Regions from separate parts of the Lysinibacillus sp. AR18-8 genome, predicted to be linked through region 2. Evidence: riboswitches for the same ligand, from Rfam matches in the RefSeq annotation. Region 2 holds a riboswitch; the other holds the start of a gene.
The links. Region 2 has a riboswitch for S-adenosylmethionine ahead of BFM98_RS07805 (MetQ/NlpA family ABC transporter substrate-binding protein). Riboswitches for the same ligand answer to the same signal wherever they lie in the genome.

Region 1 (4,911 bases), on a different contig from region 2:
ACATGATATTTATGTACCTGCACAACAAGGAAAACGTGATCCAATTCCTTTACAGAATGTCTCTGATCGTCTTGGTATAATTGGAATTCCACTAGATTTAGATAAAGTAAAAGGCATCGTCATTTCGGATATATTAGATGCGCCATCAACGATTGTCCCTGCAGATGAAGAGACAGATGTTATGGCTAATCACTTATTAAATTTCCTACGTGAAGAGATTAAAGTAGGTCGCTTAACAACAAGTTTGCGTCCAATTCAATCTGGGGTAGGTTCAGTAGCAAATGCTGTATTGCTAGGCTTTAAAGACTCTGAGTTTGAGAACTTAGAAGTTTATTCAGAAGTTCTCCAAGATGCAGTATTTGAATTAATGGATGCAGGGAAAGTGAATTTTGCATCTGCTACTTCTATTACCCTTTCTGAGCAAGTAGGAAACCGTGTTTATGGGAATTTTGAAAAATATGCTGATAAATTAGTGTTGCGCCCTCAAGAAATTTCAAATCAGCCTGAAATTATTCGTCGACTCGGATTAATTTCAGTGAATACGGCATTGGAATTAGATATTTACGGCAATGTGAATTCCACACATGTTTCTGGTACAAAGATGATGAATGGTATCGGAGGGTCTGGTGACTTTGCTCGTAATGCACGTTTAGGAATTTTTGTAACAAAGTCTTATGCTAAGGGTGGAGATATTTCGAGTATTGTCCCAATGGTCTCACATGTGGATCATACGGAGCATGATGTTGATGTCATTGTAACTGAACAGGGCGTAGCAGATTTACGAGGACTTGCTCCAAAAGAACGAGTGGGACTTATCATTGATAATTGTGCACATCCTGATTATAGGGAGCAGCTGTGGCAGTACTTTAATGATGCCAATGAGGCAACGGGTGGACATCACACACCACATGACCTAGAAAAAGCACTATCATGGCACGTTAACTATGCGAAAAACGGTACGATGAAGGACCCTGCTTTTACGAAACAATAGTCTTATCTTAAAAGCCTTGAAGGACAGATAGTCTGTTTCTTCAAGGCTTTTACGTTTTAATTTAATGAAAGTTCTATAATAATCCAATCCATTTCCAATAAGTTGCAGAGAACAAAAGTACGAGAAGGAAACCGATAATGGTTAAGGGAATTCCAGATTTCAAGAAATCCTTTGTTGTAAAGGAGCCTGTACCATAGGCAAGCATGTTTTGTGGTGCACTAATTGGTAACAGGAAGCCAAAGCTTATGACGAATTGTTGCACAATAACAAAACCAACTTGATCAACATTAGCCGTTAATGTGGAGGCTAAAACGATAAACACAGGTATAAGTGCTGAGGCTAAGCTAGTTGCGCTTGCAAAACCTAAATGAATCAAAATGTTAAATAAAGTTACGAGTGCGATGGTTGCTAGTAAAGGCATAGTATCTAGCCCAAGTGAACCAAAAACTTTATCTGATAACCATGCAGCACCTTGCGTATTTAGTAAAATGGTTCCTAACATAATGCCTACCGCAAAGACGATAATTGTCCCCCATGGAATATGAGGCTCAACTTCCTTCCATGAATACACACCGATTTTAGGCATTAATAGAATCGCGATAGCAATAATTGTGACTGTTGTCGTATCAAATGGATGTAGCTTCCCTTCAGTTGCCCAGAAAAATAGTAAAACTACGGATGTAATGATTAAACGAATTTCAGGAGCCTTTAATGGGCCAAGCTCTGCAAGCTGTTTTTTGATGACCTCTTTACCACCTTCGATATTGCTAGTCTCAGGTTTAATTAAAGCAATCATAATGAAAAATAAAAAGATCGACATAATAATTGAGAAGGGGGCTGCATAAAGTAGCCAAGCACCCCATGAAATATCCACATTAAATTGCTCTTGGATAAAGTTTAAAGCCACCATATTTTGAGCTGCTGCAGTTTTAATACCAATATTCCAAATGGAAACGGCTTGTACCGAAGTAATAACTAATAAGGCAGCAAGCCGACTATCACGTGGTAAACCAAATGCTGCCACCATTCCAAGCAATATCGGTACTACCGCGCCAGCTCGTGCTGTAGCAGAAGGTACAAAAAATGCGAGGACGATAGACACTAAAATAGCGCCAAATACGATAGCTTTTGTTTTCGTTCCTACCAGTGAAAGAATCCAAAGTGCAAGTCGTTTATGTAGATTAGTAATTTGCATTGCTGCCGCTAGAAAAAGAGCTGCTGCTACTAAAGCAACGGCAGAATTACTAAAGCCACTTAAAGATAATTTTAATGCGCTAGCTGTTCCTAGCTCTGTAGTTGGATTATCCATTGACGGAGCGAGTCCTAGTAAAACAGTTACTAGTGCAATGATCATGGCCGAGCTCACAGGATATGAAACGGCCTCTGTAACCCAAAGGATGACTGCAAAAGCTAAAATGGCTAAAGCTCGTTGCCCAGCTATAGGTAAATCACCATTGTTAGGTAAAAAGGTAATAATGATTAGTAACGCGAATGCCAAGCCAATCCATAGTGGCTTTAAATTAAGTTTTGTAGCTGCTTGCTTTGGTGAAGACATATTTTCTCATCCTTTCTACGATAAAAATGACGATTATTATCCATAACATCGGCCTGTATAATGTTTTATTGAGATAAGAATATGTCTATTTTATTGTAGAAAAAAATCTATGTGAAAATGTTGTTTTTTACAGCAATATGAGTAGATAAAGAGAAAAAATACGGTCACAAAAAATACAAAAATATCCATTAAATATTATTTCTTTTTCTTAAAGGCAGAAGTTACTTTAGGCTCTGTTCCATTGACTAATCGTTTAATATTTTCGAGGTGCAGGATGATGGCTATGCCAAAAAGAAGAAGAGCTATAATGGTTGGGCCAATGCCAGGAATCCATAAATAAGTTACTGTACAAAACACGAGATAAAATTCTAGAACACCTACAATTAAATAATTTGTTGCAAAGGATAAAATAACAAATAAAATAAGTGCAAATAAACCAATCTTCCAATCAACAGCAAGTAAAATACCAATGATGGAGGCCGTTCCTTTCCCGCCGTTGAAGCCCATGTAGAAGGGGAAATTATGACCTAAAATAACCCCAGCAGCCATAATATAAGTAAGCAGCCAAATTTGTTCTTCTGTTAAATGAATGGCGTCCCCTAGATAAAAATGCGCACCTATAATAGCGACAACGCCTTTGCCTATATCGATGAGGGCTACTAAAACGCCATACTTCCAGCCAAGGGAAAGAGTAGCATTAGAGGCACCAGCATTACCGTGGCCAGCCTTTTTTAAATCAACCCCCGATAAAAATTGAGCCACTTTAGAGCCGTGAATACAGCCTATTAAATAGCCAATCATAAGAAAAATGATCACGGCCTTTACCATAAAAATACTCCTCTCAAAATTTTTTCTAAAATAGTGTATGCGTTCATATTACGTATAAGAGCAGACAGAAGTTTCGGAAAAAATAAAATTTACTTGTTGACAGAAAAAAACTCTATGTTTATACTGTGTAACAACGATGGAAATTGAATCTCATACTCTTATCAAGAGCGGCGGAGGGATAGGCCCTATGATGCCCGGCAACCAGTAAGCAATGAGCTTACTAAGGTGCTAATTCCTACAGATTCTTACTTGGATCTGGCAGATAAGGGGAGGAAAACTTGCAACCGCAACCCTCTTCTTAGCTGAAGAGGGTTTTTGTTTTCTACAGAAAAATCCTCCTCATCTCCGGTACCATCGTAAAAAAATAACCATTTGGAGGTACACAATGACAAATTTTAAACCAGAAACATTGCTGTTGCATGGTGGTCAAGAGCCAGACCCAGTGACGGGTTCTCGCACAGTTCCAGTCTATCGCTCAACTGCTTTCGTATTTAAAGACACTGCTCATGCGCAACGTCTTTTTGCCTTAGAGGAAGCAGGGAACATTTACACACGAATTACCAACCCAACAGTTGATGTGTTTGAAAAACGTGTGGCTTTATTGGAAGGTGGAACAGCAGCAGTAGCACTTTCATCTGGTGCAGCAGCTATCGCATTTTCCATTTTAAATCTAGCTGGAGCTGGTGATGAGATAGTAGCAGCTAGTTCTTTATATGGTGGTACGTATAATTTATTTGCTAACACATTGCCAAACTATGGTATTAAAACAATTTTTGTAGATGAAACAAACCCAGAGAATTTCAAAGCAGCGATTACTGATAAAACAAAAGCTGTCTTTGCAGAGGTTTATGGTAATCCAAGTTTAAAGGTTTTAGATATTGAGGCAGTAGCTAAAATTGCACATGATAATGGTCTACCATTAATTATTGACAGCACGTTCGCTTCTCCTTACGGTTCTACACTTATTGAATACGGCGCAGATGTTGTAGTTCATTCAGCAACTAAATGGATAGGAGGTCATGGTACAACTTTAGGGGGCGTTGTTGTAGACGCTGGTAAGTTTGATTGGACTAGCGGTCGATTCCCTGGTTTTACTGAACCAGATGCCTCTTACCATGGTCTACGTTATGGAATTGATACAGCTTCTGCTGCCTTTGCTACAAAGCTACGTGTACAATTATTACGTGATTTTGGTCCAACATTAAGTGCTGATGCTGCTTTTAATTTATTGCAAGGGTTAGAAACGCTTCATCTGCGTATCCCTAAACACAATGAAAATGCATTGGCAGTGGCTGAGTATTTACAAAACCACCCATCTGTGGAGTATGTAAATTATAATGGCCTAGAAGATTTTCCGACACATGAGTTAGCAAAAAAATATTTAAGAAATGGCTTCGGTTCAGTGCTTACATTTGGCATAAAGGGTGGACGAGAAGCTGGGCGAAAGCTTATTGATAGCGTGAAATTATTTTCACATGTAGCAAATGTAGGTGATGCAAAGTCATTAATTATTCATCCAGCTTCCACTACTCATCAG
Region 2 (4,911 bases):
TTCCTCGTCCTCAGCACCTACCCATAATACTTCTCCCCAAGGCTGAATAATCATAGACTGCCCATTAAAATTTTCTACCTTTTTCGAAATACGATTAACTGCAATGACAAAGCATTGATTTTCAATTGCACGAGCCTGTAGCAACGTTTTCCAATGGTCAATCCTTGGAGTTGGCCACTGCGCTGGTACAAATAATACCTTTGCTCCTTGTAATGCATGTGCACGTAACCATTCTGGGAAGCGAATATCATAGCAAATGACACCAGCAGCTTCAATATCATCTAAAGCAAAACGATTCATTTCATCCCCTGCTTCCAAGTAAAGATGCTCGTCCATTAAACGGAAAAGATGTGCCTTGCTATATTCCCCAACAAGTTCTCCATTACGATCAAAGGTATACATCGTATTATAAAATTTATCGCCTTTCTTTGTTGAAACAGAGCCCCCTACAATATGTACATCAAGTTCCTTAGCAAGTTTAGCCAAAAAGGCCTTTGTCCGCTCACCATTGATATCTGCTAGCTCAGGCAGTTTCTCTAAAGCATAGCCTGTATTCCACATTTCAGGTAACACTATGATTTCTGCCCCATTTTTTGCAGCTTCACGAATCTTATCCTCGGCACGTTCAAAATTTTCTTCAACTTTGCCAAAGCCAACATTTAATTGAATACAACCGATTTTCATCTCTATTCCTCCTCTAGACAATTAACAGAAAAAGTAATACTATTTGCTTCATATTCTTCAATAATAATTATTATATTCTGAAAAAGGTGATCATGCATGGAATTCTCTAAAAAACTACAGCAACTACCCACTCAATTTTTTGCAGCACTCGTTCAAAAAGTAAACTTGGCTCTAGAAGAAGGGCGTGATGTCATTAACCTTGGGCAAGGAAATCCCGATCAGCCAACGCCTATTCACATCATTCAAACATTACAGGAAGCAGCTGAAAATCCTCAAAACCACAAATATTCACCATTTAGAGGTCTCGCTGAATTACGCCAAGCTGCTGCGGACTTTTATCAACGTGAATATCAGGTAGAACTAAATCCAGATACAGAGGTAGCGATTCTTGGTGGAACAAAAATTGGTCTAGTTGAGCTACCTTTAGCTGTGTTAAACCCTGGTGACACGATGCTCTTACCAGATCCTGGCTATCCAGATTACCTATCAGGTGTTGTACTAGGAGATGTCAATTTTGAAGTAATGCCCCTTTTTGCTGAAAATGATTTCTTACCTGATTATCATGCATTACCTGATGAAGTGAAAGAAAAAGCAAAGCTTCTTTACTTAAATTACCCGAACAACCCTACAGGTGGTACAGCATCACTTGCGTTTTTTGAAGAGACCGTTCGCTTTGCGAAGGAGCACAATATTATCGTATCACATGATTTTGCTTATGGGGCAATAGGATTTGACGGTAATAAACCAGTTAGCTTCCTTCAAGCAAAGGGTGCAAAAGAAGTAGGAGTTGAAATGTATACATTATCGAAAACCTATAATATGGCTGGCTGGCGTATAGGCTTCGCTGTAGGGAATGCCGAGATTATTGCTGCTATTAATCTAATCCAGGATCATCTGTTTTGTAGTCAATTCCCTGCCATTCAACAAGCCGCAGCAGTAGCACTGACGGCTTCCCAACAATGTGCGGATGAACTACGAGCTACTTATGAGCGTCGCCGCAATGTACTCATTGAAGAAGCTCGAAGAATTGGCTGGCATGTTACGGCTCCAAAAGGCTCCTTCTTCGCATGGCTCCCTGTACCATTAGGCTATACAAGTGAACAGTTTGCTGATCTTTTGCTCGAAAAAGCTGATATCGCTGTAGCAGCAGGTAATGGCTTCGGTCAATATGGTGAAGGCTATGTTCGCGTAGGATTGCTGGTTAGTGAGGAGCGCTTACGTGAAGCAATCCATAGAATCGAGCAATTACAATTGTTTAAAAGATAATGACGCCATATCCTGTAGCTATCCCTAGCTACAGGATTATTACTATTTTTCAATTTTCCTTGGTTGCCCTAAACCATTTTCTAATGGATAAAATTGAACATGACCTGTTTCATCATCCCATTTTCGAATATGTTGAATCCCTTGTACCTCTGCCAACACGATGTCAGCAGTAATAACAGGGTTGCCCCCTTTTATTAAATGCCCACCTGATACAACACCCCATTGATCGCTCATAGAACCATGGAAATGTGTCTCATATCCACCATCTCGCTTACACACCACACCTGAACCTTGAATAAATTCTAATGGTCCCTCTTTTTCAATCACATCACTAAAACGAACTTGAATTTGAACTGTTGCATCTGGCACTAAATAAACAAAGCTACTTTTTTGAAAGCTGCCAATACAGCTTACAATTGTTGCTGACTCTATACTATTCTCTTCGCAAAGCGCTTCAATTCCTTCAATGATATCTGTTCCCGTTAGAAAACGAGCACTAATAACCTTACCAAATGAACCTATACCATAATTAACTCTTACAGACATTGTTATCCCTCTTTTGCGTCGAAATATTATAATTATATAAAAAATTTAAAAATTATTTATTGACTTACTATACCCTATAAATTATATTAGTTCTATCGGAATTACAAAAAAATATTATAAATCTCTTATCAAGAGTAGCTGAGGGACTGGCCCTATGAAGCTCGGCAACCTCCTTTTATAGGAAGGTGCTAAATCCTGCAAACGATCTTCGTTTGATAGATAAGAGAGGACATCTTTTCATGAGCCTCTCTTAATTTGTAAGAGAGTTTTTTTATTTTCAAAAAACCGATAAAAACAATCTTGGAGGTATTTTCATGAAAAAGAAAAATAAATTTTTAGTAGGTTTAGCAAGTTTAACATTAGTAGCAGCTTTAGCAGGCTGTGGCTCTAAAGAAGATAGTAAAAGCCAAGCTGAAGGAATTGATGAAAAGAAAATCGTTGTAGGCGTCACTTCTGGTCCACACGAACAAATTGCAGAAGTAGCCGCTAAAGTAGCAAAAGAAAATGGGCTAGAAGTTGAACTAAAATCATTTTCTGACTATGTTTTACCTAATACATCCTTAGCTGAAGGTGATCTTGATGCGAACAGCTATCAACACGAGCCTTTCCTAGATACATTTAATAAAGACCATGATACAGATTTAGTACCAGTGGGCAAGACGATTTTAAATCCAATGGGTATCTACTCAGAAAAATATAAATCCTTTGATGACATTCCTGAAGGTGCAACGTTTGGCCTACCAAACGACCCAACGAATGGAGCGCGTGCCCTCTTTGTTTTACAGGAAGCTGGCTATATTAAGTTAAAAGAGGGTGCAGACTTAACAGCCTCAATCCGTGATGTAGAAGAAAACAAAAAGAATTTAAAATTCATTGAATTAGAGGCGGCTCAAATTCCTAAACAACTTAGTGAGGTAGATGTAGCAGCTATTAATACAAACTTTGCACTAGAAGCTGGCATTAACCCTAAAGATGACTCTATTTTATTGGAATCTACTGATTCTCCATACGTGAACTATATTGTTGTACGTGCTGAAAATGAAAATGACCCAACAATTAAAAAGTTCGTTGAGGCTTACCAATCTGACGAAGTGCGTCAATTCATCGAAGAGGAATTCAAAGGTTCTGTAATCCCTAGCTGGTAATATGTTCAGAAAGCTTCTATAAAGCCGAAGAATCTGCTGAAATTCCCCAATGGGAAGACGAGCAGATTCTTGCTTTTTAGAAGCTTGAGAAAGGAGCAAACAATTGCATGATTCAATTACAAAATATCTCAAAAGAATTTAAGTCGAAAAAAGGCATCATAAAAGCTGTGGATGGCATCAATCTTCACGTAAAAAAGGGACAAATTCATGGTGTAATCGGCTATAGTGGTGCTGGTAAAAGTACACTCATTCGTTGCGTTAATCTACTAGAACGTCCTACAGCAGGAAAAGTAGTGATAGACAATGTAGACATTACGACCCTTTCTCTTCACGAATTACGTCAAACACGCCAAAAAATCGGGATGATCTTCCAGCACTTTAATCTCTTAAAAACAGCAACAGTTTACAATAATATTGCAGTTCCCTTAAAGCTACTAGGCTATAAAGAGGCGGAAGTAAAAAACCGAGTAGCTAAGTATGCTGAAATTGTCGGTTTAACAGATAAACTAGATAGTTACCCAAATCAACTTTCAGGTGGTCAAAAACAGCGTGTGGCTATTGCACGTGCCTTAGCACAGGAACCAGAGATTTTACTTAGTGACGAAGCAACAAGTGCACTTGATCCTGAGACAACGGAAGCCATTCTTGAATTGTTGTTAAAAATTAATCGTGAATTAGGCATTACGATTCTGCTCATCACACATGAAATGAATGTAATTCAAAAAATTTGCGATGAGGTTTCTGTTCTAGAATCAGGGAAAGTTGTGGAATTTGGCACAGCGATTGAACTTTTTGCGAAACCGAAGCACCCTACAACGCGAAAGTTTTTGAATACAATTTCACAACGTAATTTATCCCCTTCTCTTATTGAGCAATTAAATGTTTCAGGAAGTGTAATCCGTTTAACATTCCTTGGTGAAAGTACTGGTAAGCCATTATTAGCAGAAGTCACTAAGGTATATGATGTGCAACCAAATATTTTAACAGCTAATATTATTGAATTAAAAAACGGTATTGTCGGCAATATTGTGGTGCATTTACATGGCGAAACGCAGATTGTCCAAAAGGCGTTAACGTATTTTTCAGAAAATGGCGTGGCAGTGGAAGAATTAGGAGGTGCGTTCAATGAGTAGTATCCAAAGCTTCTTTACAGACTGGTCAGGTGTTATTGGCAAAGCAATTATCGAAACATTTCAAATGGTCGGAATTTCATTATTTTTCTCCATTCTGATTGGCATTCCATTAGGGTTATTAATCGTTTTAACACGAC

Region 1: another riboswitch for S-adenosylmethionine. It lies ahead of BFM98_RS22365 (O-acetylhomoserine aminocarboxypropyltransferase/cysteine synthase family protein); the one in region 2 lies ahead of BFM98_RS07805 (MetQ/NlpA family ABC transporter substrate-binding protein).

What each region holds. Positions count from the first base shown of each region.
Region 1 covers NZ_MDGU01000052.1:121,027-125,937, forward strand. Annotated here, with positions in the region: gene BFM98_RS22350 (succinyl-CoA:acetate CoA-transferase ScpC) at 1-991, shown strand, start outside; gene BFM98_RS22355 (DASS family sodium-coupled anion symporter) at 1,065-2,546, opposite strand; gene BFM98_RS22360 (glycerol-3-phosphate acyltransferase) at 2,742-3,374, opposite strand; SAM riboswitch class I at 3,530-3,643, shown strand; gene BFM98_RS22365 (O-acetylhomoserine aminocarboxypropyltransferase/cysteine synthase family protein) at 3,760-4,911, shown strand, end outside.
Region 2 covers NZ_MDGU01000008.1:221,988-226,898, forward strand. Annotated here, with positions in the region: gene BFM98_RS07785 (carbon-nitrogen family hydrolase) at 1-684, opposite strand, end outside; gene BFM98_RS07795 (pyridoxal phosphate-dependent aminotransferase) at 781-1,950, shown strand; gene BFM98_RS07800 (PPC domain-containing DNA-binding protein) at 1,993-2,496, opposite strand; SAM riboswitch class I at 2,619-2,722, shown strand; gene BFM98_RS07805 (MetQ/NlpA family ABC transporter substrate-binding protein) at 2,811-3,641, shown strand; gene BFM98_RS07810 (methionine ABC transporter ATP-binding protein) at 3,749-4,774, shown strand; gene BFM98_RS07815 (methionine ABC transporter permease) at 4,767-4,911, shown strand, end outside.